2 regions of the Bradyrhizobium sp. sBnM-33 genome follow, and region 2 is predicted to be linked to the other one. Evidence: riboswitches for the same ligand, from Rfam matches in the RefSeq annotation. Region 2 holds a riboswitch; the other holds the start of a gene.

Region 1 (15,315 bases), 1.4 Mb from region 2:
CAACACCTCCCGACTCAACGCTAGCTCCGAAACGCGGAGCTGAAGCATCAGGAATCAACGGCCCCCTGCCGTAGAGAAGGGTGGACGCGTATGGTTAATGAAAGGTTAATGGGGGACTGAAAGGTTTTGATGACGCTTTGTTACATCCTGAAGTAAACGCTCAACAGCAGGCAGATAGGCGCGTCGGCGCGGCCTCGTGGTTTCTCGTTTCTCTAACGCAGGGACGTCGACAGCCACCGCTCTTCGTTGTTGGTGGGATCCGTAGCGGGCATGTATCGAGGTTTCGCTTATGTGCGGGGAACGACGCAGCCAGCTCAGGGCCGTAGCCCGCATGAGCGTAGCGATATGCGGGATGGTTTGAACTCCGGATGTCGCCTCATCCGGGCTACGCATGCTAACGTGTCGGCTCCTTGGTCCGTTCTTCGGTTGCGGTCGATTGTGCAGGCTTGGTCGAGCGAACCATCAGAAATGTTCCAGACCACCCAGTGCCTGGCAGCCGCCAGCGCCCATCGATTTCCGTGGCGTCAGCATTGACCACGCCTTCATAAGTGACCTTGTCATAGCCGTAGCCGGGCGGCTCGTAACGCTTGACGAATGAAACCGCGCTGCCGGATCGATGACCCGCAATCGAAGCGTTGTGGATGCTCAACGGGCAACCGGGCGTGATGCAGGGTTCGGTCACGTTTCCTCCGAGCGCGCCACCAGTCTCGATAAGCGTCGCCAGAAACGTGACCATTCCAACGCGCGGCTGAACATAGGTGCCGTCCCAGACACCGGTCAGATTGTTGGTCATTGCGGTCTAGGTGAGTGCGCAGCCTCACAACACCCGATTGCTCTCCTTCACTTTCTCCGCATCCAGGTAGAGATCGCTTCCCATCTCCTTGAACTTGGCGCTCATCGCAGCCATGCCATCCTCGATCGTACCACTCACCGACATCCCCACACCCGCCGGATCGTTCAGCGTTGCCGCATAATCCCGCACGTCCTGGGTAATCTTCATCGAACAGAACTTCGGCCCGCACATCGAGCAGAAGTGCGCGACCTTGTGGGCTTCCTTCGGCAGCGTCTCGTCGTGGAAGCTTTTTGCGGTGTCCGGATCGAGGCCGAGGTTGAACTGGTCGGTCCAGCGGAAGTCGAAGCGGGCGCGGGAGAGCGCGTCGTCGCGGAGCTGGGCGGCCGGGTGGCCCTTGGCCAAGTCAGAGGCGTGGGCGGCGATCTTGTAGGTGATGACGCCGGTCTTCACGTCGTTGCGGTCGGGCAGGCCGAGATGCTCCTTCGGCGTGACGTAGCAGAGCATGGCGCAGCCGAACCAGCCGATCATGGCCGCGCCAATGCCTGAGGTGATGTGGTCGTAGCCCGGCGCGATGTCGGTGGTCAGCGGCCCCAGCGTGTAGAACGGAGCTTCGCCGCATTCCTTGAGCTGCTTGTCCATGTTGATCTTGATCTTGTGCATCGGCACATGGCCGGGGCCTTCGATCATCACCTGGCAGCCCTTGTCCCATGCGATCTTGGTCAGTTCGCCGAGCGTCTCCAGCTCCGCAAATTGTGCGCGGTCGTTGGCATCGGCGATCGAGCCGGGGCGCAGGCCGTCGCCGAGCGAGAACGAGACGTCATACTTGCGCATGAGGTCGCAGATCTCGTCGAAATGCGTATAGAGGAAGCTCTCCTTGTGATGCGCCAGGCACCATTTGGCCATGATCGAGCCGCCGCGCGAGACGATGCCGGTGACGCGGTTGGCGGTTAAGTGGATGTAGGGCAGGCGCACGCCGGCGTGGATGGTGAAATAATCGACGCCCTGTTCGCATTGCTCGATCAGCGTGTCCTTGTAGAGCTCCCAGGTCAGCTTGACGGGATCGCCTTCGCACTTCTCCAGCGCCTGGTAGATCGGCACGGTGCCGATCGGCACCGGCGAGTTGCGCAAGATCCATTCCCGCGTGGTGTGGATGTTGCGGCCCGTCGAGAGGTCCATCACCGTGTCGGCGCCCCAGCGGATCGCCCACACCATCTTGTCGACTTCCTCTTCGACCGATGAGGTGACGGCGGAGTTGCCGATATTGGCGTTGATCTTGGTCAGGAAATTTCGGCCGATGATCATCGGCTCGAGTTCGGCGTGGTTGATGTTGCAGGGGATGATGGCGCGTCCGCGCGCGATCTCGGAGCGGACGAATTCCGGGGTGATGAAGGCGGGGACCTCAGCGCCAAAGCTTTCGCCATCGGCCAATGCCGCTTCCGCGCGCTCGAGCTGTGCTTTCCGGCCGAGGTTTTCGCGCTCGGCGACGTAGATCATCTCTTTCGTGATGATGCCGGCGCGGGCGAATTCGAGCTGCGTGATCTTGTGGCCGTCGAGGCCGCGGATCGGCTTGTGATGCGCCGTGAAGGCCTTTGCGGCATGCGAGGCGCCGACATTGCCGTTGTCCTCCGGCTTGATCTCGCGGCCCTCATATTCCTCGACGCCGCCGCGCTCCTTGACCCAGGCGAGGCGGTTTCGGGGGAGACCGGCGTTGACGTCGATAGTGACGGACGGATCGGTGTAGGGGCCGGAGGTGTCGTAGACGGGGAGGTTCGGCTCGCCCGCGGCTTCGGAGAGGATGATTTCGCGCAAGGGCACGCGCAGGTCGGGCGCGGCATCGGGTGTGGCGAAGATTTTTCGCGACGAGGGAAGGGGGCCGGTGGTGACGGCGGGCAGGGTGGTGTCGGGGTTGGAGCGAATGTTCATCTCGTATCCTCCTTTATCTTGTTGTCATTCCGGACGGCCGCACGGCGGATCCATCCGGTAGCGAAACTTGTGGCGCGAGCCCCACCCGTCGCGCGCTGACGCGCGCCACCCTCCCCCGCAAGCGGGAGAGGGTAACAAGGGCGCGCTGCGCTCCTTCCTGCGTAGACGGGACGGGTTGACCAAGCGCTCGCTGCGCCCCCTCTCCCGCTTGCGAGGGAGGGTCGGGGGTGGGGGTGCCTCCGCGAGCGCTGATGTCTCCTTCGCGATCGCGAGTTTCCTCCGTCATTGCGAGGAGCGAAGCGACGAAGCAATCCATTGTCACCGATTGCGCAGTGCCAATGGATTGCTTCGCTTCGCTCGCAATGACGGCTGTGGTTGCTTCGCAAATCCATCACGCTGTCTCCGCGCCCTGGCCCAGCCATTGCCGCACCCGCGCGTCGGGATCGGCGCTCTGGGTGACGTCGCTGACGACGGCGATGGAGTCGGCGCCGGCGGCGTAGATCTCGGCTGATTGTTCGAACTTGATGCCGCCGATCGCGACCAGCGGGATATTGCCGATGCGCTTTTTCCATTCGGTGATCTTTGGAATGCCCTGCGGCGCAAAACGCATCGATTTCAGCGTGGTCGGGAAGATCGGACCGAGCGCGATGTAGTCGGGCCTGGCGGCGAGCGCAGTCGCCAGTTCTTCGTCGTCATGGGTGGAGATGCCGAGCGTCAATCCGGCTTTGCGGATTTCGTTGAGATCGGCGCCGACGAGGTCTTCCTGGCCGAGATGCAGGTGTTTTGCACCGGCGACGATCGCCGCGCGCCAGTAATCGTTGACGACGAGCTTGGCATCGGTGCCCTTGATGACTTCAAGGGCGTCGGTCACGATCTGCAGCGCCTCGGCGTCGTCGAGATCCTTGGCGCGCAGCTGGATGGTGCCGGCGCCGAGCAGCGCCAGCCGCGCCACCCAGGCGACGCTGTCGACCACGGGGTAGAATCGATCAGGATACGGCATGCCAGAACGGGGTCCCAATCACAGGGGTGGAGGGAGAGGCGAAGTCGCGGGCTTCCATCAAGCCGGCTTCATAGGCGGTGCGGCCGGCTTCGACGCCGAGGCGGAAGGCGTTGGCCATCGCGACGGGATCGGCGGCTTTTGCCACCGCGGTGTTGAGCAGCACGGCGTCGTAGCCGAGCTCGAGGGCGTGGGCAGCATGCGAGGGGGCGCCGAGGCCGGCGTCGACCACCAGCGTGATATCGGGCAGGCGCTCGCGCATCAGCTTTAGCGCATCGCGGTTGGTGATGCCTTTTGCACTTCCGATCGGCGCGGCCCAGGGCATCACCACCTTGCACCCCGTTTCGACCAGCCGCATCGCCACCGAAAGATCTTCGGTGCAATAGGGGAACACTTCAAAGCCGTCCTTGATCAGGATGGCGGCGGCTTCAACCAGGCCGACCACGTCGGGCTGCAGCGTGTCGTTGTCGGCGATCACTTCGAGCTTGATCCAGGGCGTACCGAACAGTTCACGCGCCAGCTTTGCGGTGGTCACCGCCTCGCGCACGCTGCGGCAGCCGGCGGTGTTCGGCAGCACCGTGACGTCGAGTTCGCGGATCAGCGACCAGAACGCATCGCCGGTCTTGCCGCCGGCGGCCTCGCGCCGCAGCGACACGGTCACGATGTTGGCGCCAGAGGCGCGGATCGCGTCCTGCATGATCGCCGGCGAGGGATAGAGCGCCGTGCCGATCAGGAGGCGGGAGGAGAAGGTTTTGCCGTAGAAGTTCAGCATGTTCACGGTGTTTCCTCAAATGATCCTGTCATCCCCGCGAAGGCGGGGATCCAGTACGCCGGGACGGCTGTGATCAACCCGACAGGCCGCGGCGTACTGGGTCGCCCGGTCAAGCCAGGCGATGACAGCGGAGTGCGAGGCGCGCTTCGCAGGGACGACGGGCGGAGAGTGCGCGCGTTCATCCTCCTCACCCTCCCTGCCGCGGGGTGATGATCTCGATTTCGTCGCCAGCTTTCAGTGCGGTCTCGGCCCAGCGGCTTTTCGGCAGCACGTCGTAATTCACGGCGATCGCGAAATGCGTGCCTTCGTATTCGAGCTCGGAGAGCAGCGCGTCGACGCGCTTCGAGGCGATCTCACGCTGTTCGCCGTTGATGGTCACACGCATCGCATCACCTCATTGTCGATCGCGCCGCGCTGCACGTAGGCGAGCGTCAGCTCGGCCAGCGCGGGCGCCACCAGAAAACCGTGGCGGTAAAGGCCGTTGACCGCGATCTTGCTCTTGCTGATCGTGATCCGCGGCAGATTGTTTGGGAAGGCGGGACGCAAGCCAGAGCCGAACTCGACGATGCGCGCCTCGGCGAAAGCCGGATGCACGGCATAGGCCGCACCTAACAGCTCCAGCGCCGAGCGCACGCTGACGCCGGTGTCCTCGGCCTCGATCGTGGTCGCGCCTAGCATGAATTTGTTGTCGCCGCGCGGGATGACATAGAGCGGCCAGCGCGGATGGATCAGCCGCACCGGGCGCGAGAACTCGACCTCCGATGTCTCGATGATGATCATCTCGCCCTTGACGCCGCGCAACTCCCGCTGCTCGTCGCGGGCCGACAGCCCGCGGCAGTCGATCACGATGCCGTCGAGATTTTCCGCACTGACGTCGCAATCGAACTTGATCGTGCCGCCGGCGGCTTCGATGCGCGCATGCAGCTCCGGCAGCACGCGCCGCGGCTCGACATGGCCTTCGCCTGCATAGAACAGGCCGTCGCGAAAGCGGCCGTCCAGCGAGGGTTCGAGCCGGCCGACGCCGCTTGCGTCGAGCCTGATATGGCCGGTGGTGAGTTTGGCAAACCGCTCGAAATCGGCGCGGTCGCGCGGATGCGCCACCACCAGCGAACCGTTGAACGGGGTGTTGGGAAAGAGCTCGCGCCACAAATCGAGCGAGCGGGTGCCGAGCCGGCCGATCACAGGCTCGGAGGTCTCAGCCTCGCACCAGGGGGCTAGCATGCCGCCGGCCCAGTGACTGGTGGAAAGCGTCATATCGGCGTCACTGCGCTCGTACAACGTGACGGCATGGCCGGCCTGTGCGAACAATAGCGCCTGCCACGCGCCGGCAATGCCCGCGCCGATGATGGAAACGGGAGAATCCCCCCGCAGATCTGACTTCTGGTACATCCCTGTCCCTTCGCCGGCATGACCCGGATCAGGTTCAAAGGGTCACCGCGGTCCCAGGACTCCACCTTTTGAGGTGACTGCCCAAGCTTGCGGTATCTCAGCTCCTCGTCGGAGCACCCCTCGGAACAGGACTAATGTAGGCGGTTGGGCGGAGGTGTCAACGCGGCTTTGCGGGAACTTGCAATGCTGCCCTGCCCCGGACGCAGCGCAGCGCGTTAGCGGTGCGCTGCTGAGCCGGGGCCCAGACGGCCAGCATGGGTCCCGGTTCTGCGGAGCAGCGCAGAATCGGACGATGCTTCGCATCGCCTAGGCTGCACCGCGCCCGGGACACGAGTTTCGCTGTTTGGACTTAGCTATTTGGCGGTCTGCAGCGCGTTCGCCTCGGCCGGCGTTCTCGTTGTCGCAACCGGCGCGGCGACGATTTTCGGCGTCGCACCGCTCGCCAGCACCGGCGCGATCTGCAGCGGCTTCTCCGGCCGCTGGCGCTTTGCGGCGTAATAATAGCCGCTCGCATAGTAACGCACGGCGCGGCCATGATCGCCATTGGCAGCGCGATAGGCGCCGGCGAGATATTTGATGCCCCAGGCGAGATTGGTGTCGGGATTGCGCAGGCCCGCGGCGTCGCCGGTGTAGCCGAGGCCGCGTGCGGTCGGGAGCTTGATCTGCATCAACCCGATGGTGCCGCCGCGTCCGACCAGGTTCGGATGATACTTGCTCTCGCGCACGATGACCCGGTGCACCAGCGCTTCCGGCACGTTGTTGGCGGCGGCATGGGAGGCGACCATGCTTTCATAGTGCGCGCGGCTCTGCGCCATTGCTGAGGGCGAGCCCATGAGCGTGGCTACGGCGGCGAGCCAGATGAACTTTGATAGATTTTTCATAAAACAATCTCGGCGGGCACATTAACGATTTTCGCGTTCTCGATTATTGTGGCCGCCCGGCCAAGATGTGGCGGAAAACGGACGACATCGCGGCGAGATGTTTGCGGCTCATGCACGTGTTGGCTCATGCACGTGTGAACGAACGCTTCCAGCGTGACGCTAACGTTGTGCGTGCAATGCATCGCGTTGAGCGACGCGAATCTGCGTCACGCGGACGCGCACGAATGTCGTGCAAATGATGCAGTCAAGGTGTAAAGAGAATTCCGCGATAAAAACCACTTCATTTCATTCCGACAGCAAACCTGTCTCATTCAACGACATAAGCAATTTGACATAAGCAAGCAGCGAGACGTCGCACGACGTCCGAAGTCTAAGGGAGATGCGCCATGGCTCGACTCGATTCCGGCTACTTGCCCCGCGGAAATCCCTGCGCCCAATGCGGCAAGCCGATTCCGAGACCCGACTGGGTCGAAAGCAGCCCGGGTCGCACCTCCTTCCTCTGGTTCTGCCGCGCCTGCGACTATCGCTTCGAGGCGATCGCGATTTACGAGGAAACGGATCCCGACGCGCTCGCGGCCTGACAGCGCACGCTTCATTCGACGGTACGATATCGGCATCGCCAGACAGGCGCTGCCCAAGCCTCGTGCGTTTCGCCATTTCCGAATAGGGCAGGCCGGCTGCCGTAGAGCGGAACCAGCCGGACGCAGCCACGTTGATTCCTCACTCATACGTGGAGGGTCCGATGGCAAGTGAGGTGATGGCCAAGCCACATCCGCTGATCGCGAGCGACCGCGTCGAGGGGACCGCGGTGCGCCGGCCGAACGGGGACATGATCGGCCATATCGAACGGCTGATGATCGACAAGATCACTGGTAAAGTATCGTATGCAATCCTGAGTTTCGGCGGGTTTCTGGGCGTCGGAGCCAACCTGATTCCGCTGCCCTGGGGACGGCTTAGCTACAACACGAAATTCGAAGCCTACGAACTCGACATCGACGATGAAGAGTTGAGGCGCGCGCCGTCATTCCGTGCGGACAAGGATTTCGACTGGGGCGATCGCGCAAAAGAAGCCGAGCTGCATCGCTATTACGGCATGCCGCCTTACTGGGGCGGCTTCTGATGCAGCGTCGAATCGACGTGTTTCATACGAAAACGGGTGGAACTCTTGTTGAAGTGCCGGGTTTTCTCAAAGCGTTTCTGAACTGAGGAGAACCAATATGTTAACGAAAACTGCCGTTGCCGGCCTCGCGGCGTCCGCGTTGCTGGCGAGTGTCGCGTTTGCGCAAAATCCTCCGGCAACGACTGACACCGCAAAGACCGCCGCGCCAGCGGCTGCATCCGATACCTCGTCGTTCAAGGGTACCTGGCGGGCTTCGAAGCTGGTCGGCCTGAACGTGTACAACGATAGCAACGAAAGCCTCGGATCGATCAACGATCTCCTGACCGACAAGAGCGGCGATATCAAAGGCGTGGTGATTGGCGTCGGTGGCTTCCTCGGCGTCGGCGAGCATCTGGTTGCGGTGCCCATCGACAAGGTGAAGTTCGTCGATGAACCGATTGCCTATACGGGCACCGCTGGTGCGCCCGCGACAGGCGGCGCACGGCCTACGACAGGCACAGGCGGCACAGGAACGACGACGGGTGCTGCGACAGCGCCTGCCGCGCCGAAGAAGAATCCGTGGTACCCGGATCACGCCGTGTTCAGCGCGACGAAGGATCAGCTCAAGGCGATGCCGGAGTTCAAGTACTCGACCGAATAAGGCCGCGGTCCCAACACCAGGCTTCCTCAAAATGGCCGGACGGCGTGATGCCGCCCGGCCATTTGTGTGTATGGAGCGCGCAGATGGGTAAACGCCGGTCATGGTGCAGCGCATCCTATCAGCGCGCGCTCCCCGATGTTAGTTTGTGTGTCCCGGCAGGAGCACCTGCCTCCTGCCTTGCACAGACTCTTGCATCAACGGGAGGACGACATGGCTGATAGCGTCTACAAGGTCATCGAGTTGATCGGCACCAGCACGGAATCCTGGGAGAAGGCCGCTGCAAGCGCGGTCAGCCGCGCTGGAGAGTCGCTGCGCGATCTGCGTGTCGCCGAGGTCGTGAAGTTGGATCTGCAACTGGACGCCAGTGGCAAGGTCGAAGCCTACCGCGCCAAGCTGAACCTCTCGTTCAAGTTCGAGGGGTCGTAGCAGCCGGCATGATGCGTAGGGTGGGCAAAGCCACCGGGTCGCGCGAATGCGCGCCCGATGACAGGCTCCGCGTGCCCACCATCCATGAACGGATCGCAACGTGAATGGTGGGCACGCTATCGCTTTGCCCACCCTACGGACCTACACTTCTGTCAGACCTCATCCTGAGGAGCCGCGCAAGCGGCGTCTCGAAGGATGAATGGCACTAGCCGGGCCTCGTGGTTCGAGACGGCGCTGCGCGCCTCCTCACCATGAGGGTTAACAGTTGCTGCAATCTGCTCGTTGCATCACAACGCCGGCAGCGCGCTGACGTAGACATTGATCGAGCCTTCCGCTTCTGCGATCACGCGCAGCGTTTTGGAATCGAACGCGATGCCGGCGAGCCGCAGCTTGCTGATCTCGGCCGAGACCCGCACGCCGTTCTCGTTCTTCTGAAGATCGGCGATCGCTGCTGCAATCTTCTTCTGCGCATTGCCGGCGAACGGCTTGAGGTCGACAACAGCCTTCTCCGCCAGCGTCTTCTGCAGATGCGGGATGGCCGCGCGCGCAGCAGTGCCCAACAGCCCGAAGGCAGCCTCCGACTCGACGGCGAGCTCGATGTCGGTCAGCCGCAGCGTCTGCTCTGCCTGATCGAGCACCGGCTTGCCCCAGATATGCACATTGGCCTCGCCGCCGAGGCCCAGGAAGCTCTTCTTTTCCCTGGCGCTGACCAGAAGCGAGATCAGCAAGCCGTTGCTGGAAGCGGCCACGCTGGCGCGCTTGACGGTGACGTCGACCGCGCCCGAACCGTCTTCAGGAAAAGTCTTCCCGGCGAACTGCGCCTCCACGATCTTGTTGATCTCGGTAAACGGCATGTCGATCGGCACGCCGATCGCGACCCGTCCCGGCGTGGGCGGCACCATGGCGATCGTGGCGGGGAACGGGCAGGACGGCTTGGTTTCGCTCGGTGTGACCTTGGTTTCCGCCTCGATGCCCAGCGTCAGCGTCAGGTTCGAAGCATCGACACGCGGCTGCGCGGCAATCGCCCGGGTGGGACGCAATTCCAGCCACAGCGCCGGCATCGTCGAACCGGCTGTCGTGCCCTGCAGCGGAATCGAACGGCAGGCCCTGGCCCACTGCATCCGCGCATTCCGTTCGAAGGTCGGATCGTTGCGCATGCGCGCCTGCACCAGCGCGATCTGCTCGGCGACGTTCTGGTCAATCAATGGCTTCACCTGCGCGGGCACGTTGACGCGCGCGCCGGCCACGCTGAGGCTGGTGTCGCCGAGATTGACCTGCGCTGCGAGATTAGGCTCGATGCGCCAGTTCGCGGCGATCTGTGGTCGCGCCGATATGACAACGTTGCCCTTGATCTCGGCGCTGGCGTTGAGGTTCTTGATGTTCACGCTGCCGATCTGCTTGGCGACGTTGCCGCCGAGCAGGCCTCCGAGCGCTTCGCCGACCGCACCCGTCGCCTTGGCCGACAGCGAGCCGGTTACGCTCAGTGTGCCCGTCAACGGCGTCGCCAGCGACAGCACATCCTGCGCGCCGGTAGCTACGATCGGCCCGCGCGAGGCAGTCCAGCCGATGTCGGCATTCTGCAGGATCTGCGAAATTGGATTATCGGCTTTGCCGGCAAAATTGCGCGGCGCGCCGCGATCGGCGGCATCGCGGATCGCCGAGAGCGCAACCGCAATCGGCGCCATCACCGTGGATGCGCGCGCCGCCGGCGGCAGCGGCGGCAATTCGGCGAGCGTGGGCGCGCTGTTCGTGGCGCGAGGCGCGACGAAGTCCATCACCTTCAGGCTGACGGCAAACGAGATGACGATGACCGCAAGCGCGATTGCAATCGTCTTGACCCGCATCGGCAGACGCATCGTCCCCCGGACCCCAATGAATCGCCCCACAACGTTTTACAGGGGTGGCGAGGGGGACGCCACTGCACATTGCCGCGACCTTAGGTCAACGCAAAACGGCCCTGGCAAGCGCCGGGCCGCTTCTCGCATTAAGAAATGCTTAATATCTCAACGGATGGTCCGGCCGAGATCGGCGCGGCGATCCGTCATCGGCAGCACGATCACCTTGGTTCCGACGCTGACCCGGGAATACAGATCAATGACGTCTTCGTTGGTGAGGCGGAGGCAGCCTGAGGAAACACGGGTGCCGATCGTCTCCGGCGCGTTGGTACCGTGGATGCGATAGATGGTGCCGCCGAGATACATCGCGCGGGCGCCGAGCGGATTACCCGGGCCGCCGGTCATGTGGCGCGGCAAATAGGGCTGGCGGGCGATCATTTGCGGGGGCGGGGTCCACGCCGGCCATTCGGCCTTGCGGGTGATGGTCTGGGTGCCCGACCAGGTGAAGCCGTCGCGGCCGATGCCGATGCCGTAGCGCATTGCCTGGCCGTTGCCGAGCACGAGGTAGAGATAGGTGTTGGGCGTGTCGATGATGATCGTGCCCGGCGCCTCGCGGGTATAGTAGTTCACGACCTGGCGGCGCAGGCGTGCCGGCAACTCGAAGCGCTCTTCCTCCTGGGGCGCAGCCGCAACCGGCGGCGGGGCCGCTTCGATCTGCGGCAGGAAAAACGGAAACAGCGGCAGCGGGGCCGCGGCGGCGGGTGCGGAAAATGCGGTTGCGCCGATCGCCAGCGCGCCGAAAGCGGCGGCCGCGAAGCGGCTCAGTATCGATAAATTGGACATGGTCGTCCCCCTGTTGGTCGCACCAGTTCGGCGCGTCGTTGGGGAAACCTGTACCGATGAACCGTTTCAGGACATTTGCACGAAATCGCCAAAATGGTTTCGTCGCGTTAGGGAATTGTTTCGTTAAGGTTTCGTTGATGGGCGGTGGGTGTGCCGCGCGCAATCTGCTCGCGTAGGCCGAGCTTCAATGGGTTCAAATAGGAACCCTTTGGGTCTGGCGCCGTTGGAGTTACGGTCTAGAGATAAGCGAGACCGCCATGACGAGACCAACGCTTTTAGTTGGCGCCGTTGCGTTGTTACTCCTGTCCGTTCCTGCCAATCCGGCGTCGGCGCAGCACGTAATTACTAATCCGGGCTGGTGCGCCCAGTTTTATCCGAACGCAAACTGCCAGAACTATGGGCCGGGTAATCCCTACACGAGCTATGGCTGGCGACGAGCGGGACATCGTCACTATTGGGGCCATCGTCATCATCGCCGCCACTGGCGCTGACGCCAACCAGCGGGAAGAACGCCCGGCGCGGGTAAATCCAATCGAAGGAAGGAAAGACTGGCTGGAATCAGCTCTAACCGGCGCGCATCCGCGGCGCGTCGGCCGCGCCGGCGCCAGCGAGCACCGCGCGGCGGTCGGCGACGGCGTGGTGGAATTGTTCGAGCGCGAGAGCAATCACCGACAGGTCGCCTTCTTCGACGGTGCCGTCGTCATAGCAATCGAACGCCTCACGCAACATGCCGTCGGCCGCAGCCTGCATCTCGGCCAGCTCTTCCGCCGTTTCGGCCTTCCTCGCCCTGGAAATCAACTCAAGCAGATGATCGCGATGGGCGATGTATTGCTCGTGCTCGTCCCTGTTCCAGTAATGCTTGAACCAGGCGCCGGCCGAGCCCAGGCCCGACAGGATCAGGATCGCGAACCAGATGTAGTCGGTGTATTTTTCGAGGAACGTTCGCTCGTTGCCGTCGATATAGGCCGCCGCTCCCGCATGCGCCGGCAGTGCGGCATCCTTCTCAGTGTCGGGCTTCTCGATCTGCGAGGCGGTCGGCAATTCACGTGCGAGCTGCTGGCGGTTGGTGAAGAGCTGGCGGGCGAAGGCGGCGACCGCCGTGTCAGACAATGACTTCGGCGCGATGATCAGGTGATTGACGGCCACGGTGTCGACCTTGTCTTCCGGTCGTTGCGGCGACGAGCCGAAGATGCTGGCGGGAATTTCTTCGGATTCATAGATCGGGTTTTTCTTCGCAATGGCGTCGGCGACATCGATCGGCAGGAATTTCGGCTCGCCGCGCGCGGCCGCCGTTGCAGCGATCGCGTCCACGGTGATCTTGCTCTTGAGCGGGCCGACCGCCATGAAGGCGTCGATCGACTGATCTTTCGCCATTTCGCCGATCTGATTCGTGGCGAACTGGCTGATCGTGACCTTGTCGGGATTGATGCCGGACTCCTTCAGGATCCCGCGCAGAAGCGTGACATTGGCCTGCGTCCGCCCGATCACGCCGACGCGGTGGCCGGCCAGATCATCAATGCCCTTGATCTTCGGCGTAGGCTGCTTCTTCGAGCCCCTGGCGGGAAGGCCGGAAGGCGCCCACAGTACCACGACATTCTTGCGCAGGATGGCAACCGACTCGGCATTCGCCGGCAGGTTCAGATCGCCGCGCGCCACCGCGAGATCGGCCTTACCGTCGGTGAACAACGCAATGCTCTCCGCCGTTCCTTCCGTCGTGATCGGCGCCAGCCGTACCGAGCTGCCCTCGCGCGCAAAGGTCTGCGCCATCAACTGGACCAGTTTCTGGTCGTCGCTGCCGGCAGGGCCGACCGCAATCCGCAGCGTCGTCGGTCGCAACACGTAATACAGCGTGCCCGCGGCGACGCCGAACGCGAGCAGGCCGGCGGCAAGGATCAGAAGCGCATAGCTCTTCCGCTTTCGCCGGCGGCGGGATCGCGTAGGATTGTCGTTATGGTTTGTCATCTCGCTGTCACGTTACACGAAAATGCGTGGAGGGGACCTAAAAACATCCTTACATATCGATGACGTCATACGCTTGAAATATCCATGGCTGAACGTCGGATTTGAGAATCATTAACCTCGGGTCCGGACATGAAGATATTGATTGCGACCGATGCGTGGCATCCGCAGGTGAACGGTGTCGTCCGCACGCTGACGTCGCTGGCGCGCAGCGCCTCGGCGCTCGATGCAGATATCAGCTTCCTGACCCCGGACGGATTTCCTTCCCTCGGCGTGCCGACCTATCCTGGCTTGCGCGTCGCGCTGCCAAACCGGCGCGAGATCGCGCGACGAATCGAAGAGGCGGCGCCCGACGCCATCCACATCGCAACCGAGGGGCCGATCGGCTGGATGGTGCGCGCCTATTGCTGCCGCCGCAAGCTTTCGTTCACCACGTCCTACACGACGCGCTTTCCCGAATATATCGCCGTCCGCACCGGACTGCCGGCCGCCGTCGGCTATGCGGTGCTGCGGCACTTTCATGCCGCGTCGTCCACGGTCATGGTCGCAACCGATTCTCTTCGTCAGGAACTTTCCGCGCGGAGTTTCCGCAAACTCGGCTTCTGGACGCGCGGCGTCGATACCGAACTATTTAACCCGCATACGCCTGCGACGCTTGATCTGCCGCGGCCGATCTTCATGACAATGGGCCGCGTCGCCGTGGAAAAGAACCTCGATGCCTTTCTGTCGCTCGACCTGCCGGGATCGAAAGTTGTGGTCGGCGACGGACCGCAGAAGGCGCAGCTCGCGCAAAAATACCCTGACGCAATTTTCCTCGGCGAGAAGAAGGGCGCGGAGTTGACCGCGCATCTCGCCGCTGCCGACGTCTTCGTGTTTCCGAGCCTTACCGATACGTTCGGCGTCGTGCAGCTCGAGGCATTGGCCTGCGGCACGCCGGTCGCGGCATTCCCGGTCACCGGCCCGAAGGACGTCATTGCCGATCATCCGATCGGCGCGCTCGACACCGATCTGCGCAGCGCGTGCTTGCGCGCGCTGACGATGTCGCGCGAGGCCTGCCGAAACTTTGCGCTGGCGCGCTCCTGGGACAACAGCGCGCGGCAGTTCATCGGCAATCTGACCGCGCTGCAGCCGAGTCGCGCGCTGCGGCCGGTGCGCCGGGCGCCCGCCGCGAGCGCCGTGCAGGGCTGAACCGAAAAGTTCGACTATCAACTCAAGTCATACGCGTGAGACGAAAAGGCAAACCAACCATGGCAGACATTATCAAGCTTGACGGCACCAGGCCGCTCGATTTCGACCGCGAAATGGTCGAGCAGGCCTACGATCGCTGGGCGCCGGTCTATGACCTCGTATTCGGCGGCGTGTTCAGCAAGGGCCGCAGGGCGGCGATTGCCGCTACCAACAAGATCGGCGGCCGCGTACTGGAGGTCGGCGTCGGCACCGGCATTTCGCTGCCGCTATACGCGCCGCATCTGCGCATCTTCGGCACCGATATTTCCGAAGCAATGCTGCAGAAGGCGAAGAAGCGCGTCAATGAGCTCGGCCTGAAGAACGTCGAGGGCCTTGCTGTCATGGACGCCGAGAATCTCGAATTCCCGGACAATTCCTTCGACGTGGTGATGGCGCAGTATGTCGTCACCGCCGTGCCGAATCCCGAAAAGGCGCTCGACGAATTCGCCCGCGTGCTGCGGCCTGGCGGCGAGCTCATCATCCTCACCCGCGTCAGCGCCGATGCCGGGA
Region 2 (15,315 bases):
GGTCGTGCGCAGCGCGAGCCTTGACGGCGCACCGTTGGTCCGGCAGCGGCCTCCCATGCGATCATGGCCAGACATCCTGCCGGGCATTCGCAACAAGACGCTACGCTGCGAACGATGGCGCACGGATCGTTGATTTCGAATGCTTTCTCGGTTCGAGCGGCACCAGGCCGCTTCATACGGTGCCGCCGCAGTGCCATCCAAAACAATGTGCAGACAAACACTTACGACCCTCGACGGCACGGAGCGACACCGTCGCTTTTATCTTGCCCTCGGTCGGTCGACGGTCTCGTCCTCGCCGACCCCACGCGAATCTTCCCCAAAATGCGATCAGACAAAACGCACGGGCGCCGCCGACCTATGTCAGAAATCCCGGACGAGCCCGCAATAGGCAAAAATTCGTTCAAGCATCGAGCTCTCGCTCCAGCGGGTTCTCTTGCACGTCGAGCCGCATTACGTACAGCGTTGCAAGCAAGGCCATTCCCGAGGACAGGAGCATCATTGCTAACAGGGTTGGGGCCGCATTCGCTTCGGTCAGAACCGCGCCCGTGATTGCCGTCAGGAGTGCCCCGCCGCCCACCGTCAGCGCAGCCGACAGCCCCGACGCGCTGCCTGCAAGTTCTGACCGAACAGAGACGACACCGGCATTGCTGCTCGGGATCGCCAATCCGTTGCCGAGACCAACGCAGGCACAGGCGCCGAAATACATCGGCAAATTCACCGCGTCATAGAAGCAAAGCAGGATTCCCAGAACCAGGCCCACACACGCCACCAATCCGCCCATCAGCATCATCGTCGTGAGCCCATAAAGTTCGGAGAAGCGGCCGCACAGAAAGCTGCCGAGAACAAAACCGACCGTGATGGTTCCCATATAGAAACCGAGCTCCGCGGTGGAAATCCGGAACGTGGAGACAGCGACAAGCGACGCTCCGCCAATGAAGATGAAGAACGCCCCCCGGGAAAACGTCATGCACAGCGCGTAACCCAAAAACGCCCAGATCCCACGAGCTTCGCATATGATCGAAATTGCCGCGCAAACGTAGCCGCGGGTGTTTTGTTGGTTTCCCGCAGATCGAGCCAGCACAGCGCGAGGGTCGCGCCGCCCATGACGAGAAAGGCCCAGAAACTGGCCCGCCATCCGTACAGCTCATCGAGTGTACCACCCAGCATCGGGGCCAGCATGGGAGCGACGGCCGAGGCCATGGCCACGTAGCCGATGGAGCTTGCAGCTTTGTTGCCTGCGGAGAAATCCCGAATAATGGCGACCGAAACGGCGTAAGCAGGGGCGATGACCGCCTGCATCATGCGGAAGGCGAGAAACACCCAGACGTTGGCCGCCAACAGGCAGCCCAGCGAGGCGACGAGGAAAAGCAGCAGGGCGGCAAGGATCACAGGTCGCCTGCCGAAGCGATCCGACAACGGCCCCATCACGAGCTGCAGCACGACGCTCACGGCCGCGTATACGGCGATGCACAGATTGACGAGCGCATAGTCCGCCTGAAACTCATGGGCGATGTTTGCCAATGAGGGCAGGAACATGTTGAGAGATACCACCGACAGACCGCTCAGCGCGATCAAGGTCATCAGGGCCGGCGGGTCTGCGGCTTTCCCTGGCATGGTTTCCTCTTCTCAATCTGACAAGCCGGACAGAAACTTGCTCAAAAAAAAGCCCCCGAACTTGTCGGGGGCGCACGGGGTACCGGCATGGATGCCGTTACCGGTCCATGCGCCAGCGCCCTACTACGACGGTTGCGATCGTCATCTCAAATATCTCCAATGATCTACGCCCAGTGTAGAAACTCGCTCCGTGAGCGTCAACGATCGGCTAGTGAATGGAAGTCCGTGTTCTGCGCCACGTCTAACACCGAACTGATATTTCCAAGCCACCTTGGAAGGGCAGTGTCATTGTGGTGAAGCTGTTGGCTGGATCATGTAGAAACGCGAAATAGTCAGCATAAAACCCCCGATGTTTTTTGGTGTTGTCGCACACCACAACCGCGCCCTGTGAAAGATGTGGCGAAATCAATTCTAATGCAGGTCGCGCCATCGCGATCCAAACATCCATTAGGACGAAGTCGATCGGCCCATCGATCTGCTTTAGGGTTTCGCGAAGATCGCCTACTCGCAGTTCGATAAAACTACTCAATCCGGCTTGCGCGAAATGTGCCCGTGCAGCCGCCGCTTTGCTTGGCTCATATTCGGTCCCAATGACCACTCCGTTGCCACCGAATGCATTAACATTGTCGCGCACGGCTGCAGCGAGGTAGATGGTCGATACACCGTACGACGTGCCAACCTCGATGATCTTGGAGACTTTTTTCGCTCGGCATAGCTGGTAACAGAACTCCGCCTTGTCGCGATCAAGTGCAACGAGCTTGTCGCTCCGAAAGGCCCTAATTTCTTCTGCGCTTGGAGAAAGCTCGCTGCTGTCCCGTTTTGCCTCGAATGCCAGGATCAGTGCGGCCTGCTCGTCGCTCTTCGCGTGAAGAGCATCAAGGAAGTCCTGCAATGCCTGATTGCCAAGTACGGTCATGGTCTGCTCCCTTCGCTGGCATTACCCAGACAGGTTCAACGGGTGTGATCTCAGCCCGCGTCAAACGGGCACCCCGGACGCGCCAACGTTTCAGGTCAACGTATAGCCGTCAAGCATCGCGGTCAGAATGTCTCTTGTGGGTCAAACGCGTCATTTTAGCACCTTGCCTTCAACTTCTGGGTCGCCCCCTGGAACGGACATGGCACCGATACCCAGGGTGGTTCGGTGCCATGTCCATGGAAGCACATCGAGACGCCCGCGACATCGGAAGCAGCTCCTTTGAGCGCAGTGCCAAATCGTAGGCAATCGAATATTCTCGGGTTACGGCATGAGATAGGTTGCGACTTCATAGCGCCACGGCGAAGCAGTAGTGCCCATCTTCATCGGCCGCGGCGCGCCAGATTCCCCCTCATATCTGCGATTTCCTGCGACCTGCTACACCGGGCCGAGGTGGGAGAAAATTCGTTGCCGCAGGAGGAGTGGTGCTCGGCGGCATTCGACCTTCGCATCAATATGATGTCCTTCGGCGACCAATGACGCGACGGCAAACAATCGGCATTTTCCGTTGTAAGGCGAGCTAAGAAATCCGGAGGATTTCGGCGACCGTGGCATGAACCGGCCCTGTCGTGTCGATCTCATGATCGGCGGATTTTCTGAGCAGCGGCTCGATCAGCGCAATGAGTTCACGCACCTTTTGCCGATCCTCCTCACTGTTGCCATAACCGTCGGACGAACGTGCTTCGAGCCGCTTCATGATCGTTGCGACTGGCGCGGAGAGAAGAATGATCTTGTCGATGAGGGGGAATAGCCGCTCCATATTTTCCGCGCATCCACTAAGGAACAGCGTGCCCTGATTATGCCCAGCGAGAAGTGCTCGTACCCGGCTCTCCTGCCAGACCCAATCCTTCCCTTTTCCCGGCGTAAATGTGTCTGAGGGATCGACGTCGATCCATTCGGACCATTGCGGCGTATCCAGATCCACGGCCTGATGGCCTCTTGCCGCGAGTTCTCCGACCACGGCCGATTTTCCAGTGCCGGACATGCCTGTGATCAACACACGCTTCACGCGGCTTCTCCTCATTGCCGTCCGGAAGCGTTCGCAGTTGCCCGACTGCGACGTTTCCGCAAGTTAGATTAAACATACCTGTCGAAACCTCTTGAGGTGGCAATGACCCCTTGACAAAAAAATTTGTCAATGCGATTAGAACGCATGCTCGAACTTGATGTCATTGAGGCCCCCGCGGCCGCAGCCCTCGCGCTGGACCCAATAAAAACCCGGTTGTTGGCGGCGCTGTCACAGCCCGCCTCGGCCGCTGCGATCGCCGAACGGATTGGCCTCACGCGCCAGAAAGTGAACTACCACCTGCGCGCCTTGGAGGATCACAAGCTGGTCAAGCCGGCCGAAGAGCGCCAATGGGGCGGTCTCACGGAGCGCCTCATGATCGCGACGGCATCGTCCTATGTCGTCTCGCCGGCTGCGTTAGGTCCGATCGGCGCCGATCCGGCACGCAACAACGACCGTCTATCAGCCAGCTATCTCATCGCCCTGGCGGCCCGCATCGTCCGCGAGGTCGGCGACCTCTGGCGGACTGCCCGCCAGAACGACAAGCGTCTCGCCACCCTTTCGATCGACACCGTCATCCGCTTCCGATCGCCCACAGATCGCGCGGCCTTCACCTCCGATCTCACCAATGTCGTCGCGGCGCTGGCGGCGCGCTATCACGACGAGAGTGCGCCGGGCGGACGACCGCACCGGCTCGTCGTGGCGTCCTATCCCGCGCCCCCCGGCGCTCGGCCCTGAAAGGATCCCCCATGCCCCTCAAGAAGGATGAAACCGGAAAGCGTTGGGTCGAGATGGAGTTGATCGTGCCTGGCACGCCTGAGCAGGTGTGGCAGGCGATGGCGACGGGACCCGGCAATACGGCCTGGTTCACCAAGACCAGCGTGGACGAGCAGATCGGTGGCGACATCCACTTCGACTTCGGTCCTAATGGAAGCTCCACGGGCGAAGTCACGGCCTGGGAGCCGCCATTCCGCTTCGGTTATGTCGAGCGCAACTGGAGCGAAGGCGCGCCGCCGGTCGCGACCGAGATCACCATAACCAGCAGGTCGGGCGGCCGGTGTGTGGTTCGCATGGTCCATTCACTGTTTGCCTCGACAGACGATTGGGATGATCAGCTCGAAGGGTTCGAAAGCGGCTGGCCCGGCTTCTTTGAAGTGCTGCGCGTCTACCTCTCGCACTTCGCGGGCAAGAAGGCGGCCTCCTTCTACGCCATGGCTAGCGACGAAGGCCACCAGTCCGGGGTCTGGAAACGGCTAACCGAAAAACTCGATCTCGCCGCCGCGAACGTCGGCGAAGAGCGGACGACACCACAACAGCCAGAGAGCCTGTCCGGCATGGTCGAACGCGTGCAGCAGGACGCCAAGCAGCGCTACATCATGCTGCGCCTGAATGCTCCGGCCCCCGGTATCGCCCTCATCGGAACCTACGGCACCGGCAGCGGTACAAATGCGAGCATGGCCATCTATTATTATGGCGACGACGCCGAGCAGCACGCCGCGGCGAGCGAGCCGCGATGGCGGCATTGGTTCGGCGAGAGCTTCAAGCGGCCTTAGATGCGGCAACGGCCCGACGGGCTGGGAGCGGAAGTTGATAAGTGTGACGCGAATGACGTCAGAGGTGACATGGCATGTCCGATCCGCCCGACTTTCACGCTCCGCAATCGTCCTATTCAAGGGCAGATCTGCTCAAGTCGAGCGAAGGCGGTTATTTCGGCCCGGGCAATGCTCAGTTGCCGGCGCCGCCCATGCTGATGATGGACCGCATCGTCGAGATCAGCGCCGACGGCGGCGAATTCGGCAAGGGCCATGTCATCGGTGAGCTGGATATCACACCGGACCACTGGTTTTTTGATTGTCACCTTCGCGGCGATCCGGTGATGCCGGGGTGTCTGGGCCTGGACGCCATGTGGCAGATTATCGGTTACTGGCTAGGCTGGTCGGGCTCACCGGGCAAAGGCCGCGCGGTCGGCGTCGGCGAGGTGAAGTTTCGAGGGGACATCAAGCCATACACCAAGCGCGTGCGATACGAGGTCAGCATGCGCCATGTAAGGCGCGGCAGACTGGCTGTTGGAATTGCGAACGGCCGTGTCTTTGCCGACGACACCTGCGTCTATGTCGCCAGGGATATGCGCGTCGGACTGATAGCGCCGGCGACCTGACGGAAGGCGGCTCAAATGTGGGCAGCCGCCGGCAGGTCCGCGTGCCAGCGCTACGGTCGCGCCACCTGCAGGTTTCGAAACTGCACCGCCGATCCGGCGTGATGGTTCTGGAGGCCGATATGTCCGACCGGCTGTCGCGATGCGCCTCCAGTCGAGACACTTCTTCTCCGTTGATAACAACGCTTATCGTCGATCCGATGGCATGCACCTCGAACCTGTTCCATTGCCCGACGGGTCGCGATGCAAACCTGACCGCCGGAGCGAGTTGATAGATGGCTCCGGTGAAATGAAGCGGGCTCTCGAGCGACTGCTTTTCGGGATCGAGTCCTCGATCATCGATCTGGATTTCATACCCGTGCTCAATGGCCGGTTGGGGACTGTCGGCCAACGGCGGGCAGCGCAGAAATACTCCGGAGTTATCGTCCAGCGAGCTCAGGCGCCACTCGACGGTCAGCACCAGGTCATCGAAAAGCTCCTCGGCATACCAAAACAGGCCCGGCCCGCCAAAACTCTCGACCACCCCTTCGGCGACCTTTCGGAAGCCGCCCGGACCGGCCATTCGCCAACCCGAGAGACGACTTGCCGCAAGCAAGTTCGGAGACTTGGACATTTTGAACGCGATCGCCAATTCGTCTGGGATTAGACCTGCGATCTCTCATCGACGCCTGTCGACGGTTAGGGTTCCTGAATTTGTCGACCCTAGTGCGTCACAGGTCGTCTATCTCAGTAGCGAATGCCCGTTCCCTTTGAACGCGTCCCGTCAGTTCACGGCGCGACTTGCGGAGTGGCTTGGCGTATTGCCGGAAGCCGCCTGACAGAAAGCTTCAAAATAGGCTTCCAGCTCCGCTACGGCGCGATGTTCCCATTCCCTGGCTTGCGCCAGCAAGGAACCGCTATGAATCGGCCGGAAGGCCGCCGTCTGGCGGCACAGCGACGCGATGGTGCGGTAGCGGCGAACGTTTTCCATGATGGCCAGCCCGTTCATTGCTTGGATCTCCCCATTCCCTTTCCCGGGCACGAATTTGCGGCAGAACGATTTTCGATTAGTTAGCGGGACTGGAAGAGAGCGCGTGTGGTTTCCGAACCGTTGACGGGCCCTCAACCGGCGGAAGAGGCGCGGCACTCGGCCGTCCCAACAAACATTCAGGCTGGAGCCAAGCGCTTCACTCGTTCGTACGGATCGTTGGTGGCGAAGCATTGCTGCTCGAACAGATAACATCCTGCGAACGATTGTCAGCCGAAAACAACGACACCTCGATCCCCTCACGCCCGACCAATGAGATCAGTCGCGTGCAGGCAAAGTAAGCCAGCCCGAGGCCGAGAAATGATGCAGACAAGATCGCAATCACGAACAGCGACTTTGCCCGCCTTCCCTGCAGCGATGGTTGCGAGATACTGGCGGCAATGACTGACATTCGCTCGGCCTGAGAATGATGAGTTGGACCGGAGCCGTCGCCGATAGCGACGACGGTTCAGCCTCGCCGCCGGTCGCGCGGGAGACGGTGGACGGGCGACGAAGCCGCGCGATCTGCGCTTGTTCGGCAACTAAGGACGGGATGCCGCGGGTGACGACTCATCCAACCGAGAGTCAAGCCCGGTCCTAATGATGCTTGTGCGCGACACTATTGACGCCACTGACGGCGGCTCCGACGTTTTCCTCGACGTTGTAGATGATGTCGACGGGCCCCGCTTTCTCGAACACCAGCGTGCCCTTCACCTTCTGGCCGATCAGGAACGGCTCCTTGAGGCCCATCAGCAGGATGCGATAGGCGCCGGGCTTGAGCTCCACGGTCTTGCCGGGCTTGATCTCGAGACCGTTTGCGAGCGGGCGCGTCTTCGCCATACCGTCCACATCGACCACCTCGTGCACCTCGATCTGGCTTGCCGCGGGCGACGTGCCGCCGATCAGACGATCCGCAGTCTTTCCCTTGTTGGTGATGGTGAGATAGCCGCCGGCGATATTGGCGTCCTTCGGGGTCGGGCGCGACCAGGGATGACCGATGTCGAGCGTGCCGACCTTGAACTCGTGTGCGCCGGCGATGGTCGCAACGAGCAAACTCGCTGCGACAAAAATGGCCGCGGTGATAAACACAAAGATATCTCTGACGACGGTTGTCATAATTGTCCTACTCCGATACGCGCGCTGGACCGTAAGGCGTGTAGTGAAGCAATCGGACGCGAATACGGCTGGTGCTCGCCCTGATTGAGGCCAGCGCTGGACGTGATTGCGACTGCCGAATCGCGACGCGAAAAGCACTCGACGCACAACCGGCGAGTGATTACCCCCGCTTCGCCATTCGCCCAACACGCGACAGCCACACAGACGCCGCGCCCGCGATCGCGCGCTCGCTTTTCCGCTTCGCTTCCGTCGCGAGCGGGCCGCGCTTCTCGCAAGATCCAGTCAATCTCGCGCCCGATTGGGATGGCTAATCGCCAAGCAGTGAGTACAGGGGGCGTATGTGTGTGCGTATCTTAGACGGCCCGCGGCCGGCATCTTTTTATCCATGATACTTTTACTCGCTGCTCCTGCGGAAGCGCATCATCCCGGCGGCGGGGGCAATACCGGCAGCGGCGGGCCCATCAACACCATCTCGGCTGACACGCTTTCCGAAGGACTGATCGCCGCATCGGTCCGCTATGAGTTCATCAGGCTGGGCCAGCTCAGCGAGGCCGATCTGCTCGCCGCCGCAAGCCGCGGCACGCACGCGCATTCGATTCGTTCGATCGACAGCGTCTCGCTTTCGGCCGCTTACGGCATCACCAACGATCTGACCGTTGCCGTTCGCGCGTCCGGCGTCCGTCGCTCGGATATCCGCGAGCCCGGGGAGCATATGCTGAGCGGCGGCCATACGGGCATGATGAGTGCGAGCGACATGGGCAGCCTGATGAGTCCCGATAGCATCAACCGACGCGGCAACTCGGCGGGGTTCGGCGACGTCACCATGCTCGGGCAGTATCGTTTCCACAACAACGCGCAGAGCGGGACGTCGGCCGCCGTGCTGTTCGGCTTCAAGGCGCCGACCGGCAGCACCAGCCAGCGCGACGCCGCCGGCCAGCTTTTTCAGGCCCAGTTTCAGCCGGGCTCGGGTTCGTGGGACGGCCTGTTCGGCGCCGCCTTCACCAAGCGCTCCGGCCGCTGGTCGTTCGACGTGAGCGGCCTCTATTACCTGATCAGCACGGGCACGCAGGATACCAATCTCGGCGACCGCTTCCTGTTTGGCACCGCCGTGTCGTATCGCCTGGTCGGGCCTACCGGCTCGGCGAAGGAAGTGGAGCTGCACGAATACTGCATGCAGCCGCGCAATCAGTTGCAGGAGCATTGTCTCTATCACGCCAACCACGACCACAGCGACATGAAGAAGACGCCCTATACGCTCGACCTCGTTCTCGAGCTCAATGGCGAGTGGCACGACAAGCAGCGCATCGCCGGCATTCCCGATCCCAACTCAGGCGGCACCACGGTCTATCTCTCGCCCGGCGTGCGCGTGGGCTTCGATCGCTTCTCCGGCTTCGTTTCCGTCGGCGTGCCGGTCATCAACCAGCACAACGGCATTCAGTCCAAGCCTGATTACCGCGTGCTCACGGGGATCGGGGCGCGGCTGAATTGAACAGTCCGCCAAACTTCAGCGAAGGCGGGGTACAGAGTGGGCATGACGAGCAAGCTTACGCCCGACGTCACGCGGCCCGAACATTGCCGAGGAATTTGCCGGTTTCGGCTTTGAGCAGCTCGGATTGCGACGTCAGTTGACCGGCGGCATTAAGCACGAGGCCCGCGGCAGCGTCGACCTTGCTCGAAGCTTCGCGCACGCCCGTGATGTTTTGCATAACTTCTTGGGCGCCTTGCGCCGCCTGCTGCACGCTGCGGGCAATCTCGTTGGTGGCGGCGCCCTGCTCTTCGACGGCGGCCGCAATGGAGCCCGTGATTTCGTTCATCTGCCCGATCGTGGTACCGATTTCGCGGATCGCGTTGACTGTCGAGCCGGTCGCATCCCGGATTTCCTGGATCTGGCTGGTGATTTCGTCGGTAGCCTTTGCGGTCTGCGACGACAACGCCTTGACCTCGTTGGCGACGACAGCGAAGCCTCTGCCGGCCTCGCCGGCCCTGGCAGCTTCGATGGTCGCGTTCAACGCCAGCAAATTCGTCTGTCCCGCGATGGTCTGGATCAGCGCCATGACCTCGCCGATCTTTTGCGAGGCCTCGACCAGGCGGCCGACCATGGCCTCGGTGCGGTTGGCCTGCCCAACGGCATTCTGGGCAATTGACGAAGATTGGGTGACCTGCCGCGCGATCTCCTGGATCGAGGATGACAACTCCTCCGCCGAGGCCGCAACGGTCTGCACGTTCGACGCCGTCTGCTCGGCGGCGGCCGCGACCCTCGCGCTCTGGTCCGTCGTTCCTACCGCAATCGTGGACATCGACGAGGCGGAGTTCTGCAGCTCGTCGGCGGCCGTTGCGGTGCCCCGGATTACCCCGCCAATGCTGCGCTCGAACTCGTCGGCGATGCGGGAAAGAACCGCTTGCCGCTCCTCGGCGGAACGGACCTTCATCGCTTCCTGCTCGGTGCGCAGCCGCGTGGTTTCGACCAGATGATCCTTAAATACCTGGAGGCTTCGCGCAATCCGGCCGATCTCGTTGGTCCGGTCGACGAAGGGAATCTCGGCCGCAAAATTGCCCTTGGCCAGTTCGTCCATGGCCGCGCAGGTCCTGTTTAGCGGAACGACCAGGCCGCGGCCGAGCCAGAATGCCACGAAACCCGCGAGCGCCAAGCCGGCCAGCCCGGCGATCCCGGCCCAGATCATCCGGCGGAAGACCACCGCGTCGATATCGTCGACATAGGCGCCGGCCTGAAGCGCCAGAAGCTTGTCGCCTGCACCAAAGGACCCGACATAGGAGACCTTGCGGAGTTCGGCGCCACCGGCGGAGCGGGGCGAGAGATACTCGACAAAGCCGCCGCCGGCGCGCGCGGTCCGCACGATGTCCTGGATCAACAGCTTGCCGCTCTTGTCCTTGAACTCCCAGCGGTTGACGTTGATGTATTTCGGATTGGCATGCACATAGGTGACGCCGGCATCGGCACTTCCCGTGCCGTAGACGCCGATATAGTCGGAATATTCGCCCCAGCGCATGGCGCTGATCGAAGCAAAGGCCATCTGGCGCGCCTGGTCCGGAGCGATCCGGCCGGCTTTGGCCTCGCCTTCATGGTGAGCGAGAATCTTTACCGCGGCCTCGACCAGATTGCGGACCGTGGTCCGCCGCTCCTCCAGCACCGCGTCGCGCAACACCAGGATCTGCAGGGCGGAAACACCAAACAGCACGATCGTCAGCGTCGCAATGATGATCGCAAAACGCTGATGGACGGTGAGGTTACGCATTTCGTTTCTCTTCCTGGTGATTGAGAATTCCTATCAACACAATGTTAACCGACTGTTATCGGGTTGCGCGGTCGAACTGCAGCGTCCGATTGCGAGAATCGCGCTTGAAATGATGGCGCCGCGGCGACACAATGGCGCCTATCCTTCAAATACGGCGCCAGTGATTCCCGCACCCTGCGGATGGCATGGTGCGGCAAGAGTGACTCATAATGGCTGAAGCCGATCTCGACCTCGTCATCCGGCAAATCGCAAAAGCGCAGAACAAGAGCCTCATGGCAGCCGTGAAGAAGCGGCGCGACCAGATCATGGCCCGCGCGGCCAAGGCAAAGGATAAGGAGACGCGGGACCAATTCCGGCTGATCGCCAAGAGCACGATGGAGCTCGGTACGGCCGCGGCCAAGCGGCTGCAAAACTCTGCGCAAAACACCGCCGATAGTTACGCGCGGGCGATCAGGAACGCGGCCGAGGAAGCGGCGGCGAAGAAGGCGGTGAAAAAGCCGGCCAAGAAGAAAGAGGCCTAAAGCTGCGGCTGTCGCGCCAACGGGCGATGCGGAGGAAGTTCTGTCCACACAGACAATGTCACGTGGCGAGACCCCCACCCCGGCCCTCCGCCGCAAGCGGGAGAGGGAGGTTGCCTCCTTCGCGTCGAACTTGACCTAAGCTCGGTCCACGCCGAGCATCTTCATCAGCTTCAGCACCGCGCTGTCGGGCGTGGTCAGCACCGGCCGTCCCGTCGCCTCGGCGACCGCGTCTGCCGCTGGCGCCAGGCTGTACTGGGCGAGCGCAATCAGGTCGCAGTCGCGCAAGCTCCTCGCTGCTTCCACCACCAGGCGGTCATGGGTCGCGCGATCGCCGCGATCGAGCGCGGCTAACGCGCCTTCCGCCAATTTGGGCACCAGCTCGACCCGCGACGGAAACTCCGGCGGCATCGAGGCAAGTGTCGGCGGGAACGTCGACAGCAGCCCGATCTTGCGGCCACGCGCGACCGCCTGCTCGATCATCGCCTCGTTGGGCTTGAGCACCGGCATCGGGGCGTGGGCCTGCGCGACGGCTTCGATGCAGGGGCCGAACGCCGAGCAGGTGAACAGGATCGCATCCGATCCGGTGCCGACGGCGTAGCGTCCGAGCCCGAGGAAGCGCTCTGTCATCGCATCGGTGAGCGCGCCGTCACGCGCCAGGTCGGCCGACAGGCTGTCGTCGAGCAGATTCATCAGGCGAGCCTCCGGCCAAAGCCTGGCGAAGGAGGCTTCGATCGGCACAATCGAATGTTTCAGGGCGTGGATCAGGGTAATGCGCATGCGGTCAGTCTGGCTGCGGCGCGACTTGTGTCAACCCGCCGCGCCGCAACGTCTCACTACTTGAATGGCAGAGCGTACATCAGGCCGCCCTTGGCCCAGGTCGCGTTGAGGCCGCGATCGAGTTTTAGCGGACTCGCCTTGCCGACATTGCGCTCAAAGATCTCGCCGTAATTGCCGCCCGCCTTGATCGCCTGCAGCATCCATTTGTTGTCGAGGCCTAATCGCGAGCCGAGCTCGCCGGAGGTGCCGAGCAGCCGCTGGATGGCCGGCACATTGGATTTTGCCATTTGTTCGGCGTTGGCTGCGGTGACACCAAGCTCTCCCGCCTCGATCAGGCCATAGTGCAGCCAGGCGATGATGTCGGTCCAGACGTCATCGCCGTTGCGGGTGAACGGCCCGAGCGGCTCCTTGCTGATGGTCTGCGGCAGCACGGGTAGTCCGCCGGATTGAAGCAGCGGTAGTGATCGCGCCGGCGAGCGCGGAAGCGTCCTGGTCATGGCATCGCAGCGCCCGCCGAAGAACGTCTGGTACATGGTATCGGTGCGGTCGAACACCAGCGGTTTCCATTCGATGCCGTTGGCGCGGCCGTAGTCGCCGAGCGTCACTTCATGGGTCGTGCCCTGCGCGACGCAGACGGTGGCGCCATTGAGGCTCTTGAGGTCCTTTACGCCGGCGTCGGCCCTTACGACAAAACCCTGGCCATCGTAGAAATTGACTGGGCCCTGCCGCAGCCCCAGCGTCGCGCCGCGCAGATAGGTCTGCGTCGAATTGCGGTAGAGCACGTCGATCTCGCCCGACTGCAAAGCCGTGAAGCGATTCTGCGCCGTGAGCGCGACATAGCGCACCTTGCTGGCGTCGCCGAGTACACCGGCGGCCAGGGCGCGGCAATAGTCGACGTCGAGCCCCTTGTAATTGCCCTGCGAGTCCGGGGTAGAGAACCCGGCGAAGCCGATGCTGACGCCGCACACCAGCGTGCCGCGCTGCTTGACCGTATCGAGCGTTGCGGCTTGCGCCATCAAGCCCGACACAGCGAGCAAGCCTGTAGCGATGATAATTCTCTTCATTCTGCTCCTCCTAATGACCAACACTCTTCAAGGCCGAGTCGACGGCGTGCCCCAGCCGGTCGACGATCATGTCGATATCGTCGGATGTCGCGATATAGGGCGGCGCCAGCAGGACGTGGTCGCCGCTGCGGCCATTCACCGTTCCACCCGAGGGATAACAGGCAAGGCCGCCTTCGAACGCGGCGGCCTTGATCCGCTGGTTGAGCTTGAGTGCGGGATCGAACGGCGCGCGGGTGGCGCGATCGGCGACGAGCTCAATCGCCTGGAACAGGCCCCGCCCCCTGATATCGCCCACATGGCGGTGATTGCCGAAACGCTCGGTCAGGCGCCGTTCGAGCTGGTGGCCAAGATCCTTAACCCTGTCGAGCAGGTGCTCGTCATCGATCACCCGCTGCACCTCGAGCGCCGCAGCACAGGCGAGCGGATGCGCCAGGTAGGTGTGACCATGCTGGAATGCGCCCGAGCCCTCCCGGATCGTGTCCACGATGCGCCCACTGGCGAGCATCGCACCGATCGGCTGATAACCGCCGCCGAGCCCCTTGGCGATCGCCTGGATATCGGGGGCGATGCCCTCCTGCTCCCAGGCGTGGCGCGTGCCGGTGCGGCCCATGCCGCACATCACTTCGTCCAGGATCAAGAGCGCGCCATGCCGGTTGCAGATCTCACGGACGGCGCGGAAGTATCCCTCCGGCGCCGGCACGCATCCGGCGGTGGCGCCCACCACCGGCTCCGCGATGAATGCCGCCACCGTATCCGGACCAAGGCGCTGGAATTCGGCTTCGAGCTCGGCCGCCAGTCGCGTCACGAAATCCGTCTCGGATTCACCGTCGCGTTTTTCGTGATAGGCGAAGGCCGGCGTCACGTGGCTGAAAGCCGCCGACAATAGCGGCGCGTAGGGCTCGCGCCGCCAGGTATTGCCGCCTGCGGCAAGCGCACCCAGGGTATTGCCGTGATAGCTCTGGCGGCGCGCAATGAAGCGCTGGCGTTGCGGCTGGCCGGTTTCGACAAAATATTGCCGCGCCAGCTTGATGCTGGCCTCGATCGCCTCCGAGCCGCCGCTGACGAGATAGGCGTAGGCCAGACCGCCGGGCTCGTCGCCGACGAGCGCCTCAGCCAGCGCTTCGGCAGGCTCCGACGAGAAGAACCCGGTATGGGCAAAGGCCAGCTTCGATGCCTGCCGCGTTATGGCCTCTAGCACGCGAGGGTGCTGGTGGCCGAGGCAGGAGACGGCCGCGCCGCCGGAAGCATCCAGAATCCGCCTGCCATCCTCGGCGATCAGCCAGACGCCATCGCCGCCGATGGCCTTCGGCGGCGTCTCACGCAGGCTTCGGTGCAGTAACCGGCTTTTGCTGGCTGCCATGACGATCAACCTTTCTCCGCAACATATTGCGACAGCGCGGCCAACCGGCCTTCGGTCTCTTCGAGGCGCCGCTTGGCGCCGGTGCCGCCCAGCACGAAGGTCACGGCGGCCAGCGACTGCGCGATGGCAATGGCGCCGGTGAGGCTCGGAAAGAATCCTGGCGATGCCGCCGCCTCATAGAGCAACAGATGATCGGCCCCCTCCGCCATCGGCGCCGTAATCGTATCGGCAATCGCAACCAGTGTGGCGCCGGAATCATGGGCCGCCCGCGCCGACAAAACGCTTGCCCTCGAATAGGGCGCAAACCCGATAACAACGACGGCATCGCCGCTGTGGAACGCACCCAGATCGAGATCCTCAGGCCCCGAGCCGCCGACCAGATGCACCGCATCCGGCCGGAACAAGCGAAGCTGATAATTGAGCAATTCCGCAACGCTGCGGCAGCTCCGAAACCCGGCGATCCAGATGC

What was found. Region 2 has a riboswitch for thiamine pyrophosphate ahead of RX328_RS43005 (O-methyltransferase). Riboswitches for the same ligand answer to the same signal wherever they lie in the genome.
Region 1: it holds a riboswitch for thiamine pyrophosphate, as region 2 does, so the genes downstream of both, RX328_RS36480 (FAD-dependent oxidoreductase) here and RX328_RS43005 (O-methyltransferase) in region 2, are expected to answer to the same signal.

What each region holds. Positions count from the first base shown of each region.
Region 1 is NZ_CP136624.1:7,781,906-7,797,220, reverse strand. It holds gene RX328_RS36505 (hypothetical protein) at 395-793, opposite strand; gene thiC (phosphomethylpyrimidine synthase ThiC) at 818-2,716, opposite strand; gene RX328_RS36495 (thiamine phosphate synthase) at 3,108-3,716, opposite strand; gene RX328_RS36490 (thiazole synthase) at 3,703-4,485, opposite strand; gene thiS (sulfur carrier protein ThiS) at 4,673-4,870, opposite strand; gene RX328_RS36480 (FAD-dependent oxidoreductase) at 4,861-5,874, opposite strand; TPP riboswitch at 5,862-6,005, opposite strand; gene RX328_RS36475 (transglycosylase SLT domain-containing protein) at 6,228-6,755, opposite strand; gene RX328_RS36470 (hypothetical protein) at 7,142-7,336, shown strand; gene RX328_RS36465 (PRC-barrel domain-containing protein) at 7,498-7,875, shown strand; gene RX328_RS36460 (PRC-barrel domain-containing protein) at 7,973-8,515, shown strand; gene RX328_RS36455 (dodecin family protein) at 8,726-8,941, shown strand; gene RX328_RS36450 (DUF4403 family protein) at 9,229-10,797, opposite strand; gene RX328_RS36445 (L,D-transpeptidase) at 10,945-11,619, opposite strand; gene RX328_RS36440 (TAXI family TRAP transporter solute-binding subunit) at 12,184-13,581, opposite strand; gene RX328_RS36435 (glycosyltransferase family 4 protein) at 13,711-14,766, shown strand; gene RX328_RS36430 (class I SAM-dependent methyltransferase) at 14,826-15,315, shown strand, end outside.
Region 2 is NZ_CP136624.1:9,143,487-9,158,801, forward strand. It holds gene RX328_RS42995 (MFS transporter) at 401-985, opposite strand; gene RX328_RS43000 (MFS transporter) at 964-1,614, opposite strand; gene RX328_RS43005 (O-methyltransferase) at 1,856-2,530, opposite strand; TPP riboswitch at 2,521-2,616, opposite strand; gene RX328_RS43010 (shikimate kinase) at 3,108-3,548, opposite strand; gene RX328_RS43015 (ArsR/SmtB family transcription factor) at 3,741-4,331, shown strand; gene RX328_RS43020 (SRPBCC family protein) at 4,343-5,146, shown strand; gene fabA (bifunctional 3-hydroxydecanoyl-ACP dehydratase/trans-2-decenoyl-ACP isomerase) at 5,221-5,751, shown strand; partial or broken gene RX328_RS44040 (DUF1080 domain-containing protein) at 5,942-6,361, opposite strand; gene RX328_RS43035 (hypothetical protein) at 6,512-6,736, opposite strand; gene RX328_RS43040 (copper chaperone PCu(A)C) at 7,352-7,870, opposite strand; gene RX328_RS43045 (transporter) at 8,256-9,359, shown strand; gene RX328_RS43050 (methyl-accepting chemotaxis protein) at 9,427-11,124, opposite strand; gene RX328_RS43055 (hypothetical protein) at 11,334-11,645, shown strand; gene RX328_RS43060 (arylsulfatase) at 11,781-12,422, opposite strand; gene RX328_RS43065 (amino acid ABC transporter substrate-binding protein) at 12,479-13,486, opposite strand; gene RX328_RS43070 (aspartate aminotransferase family protein) at 13,497-14,846, opposite strand; gene RX328_RS43075 (MurR/RpiR family transcriptional regulator) at 14,852-15,315, opposite strand, start outside.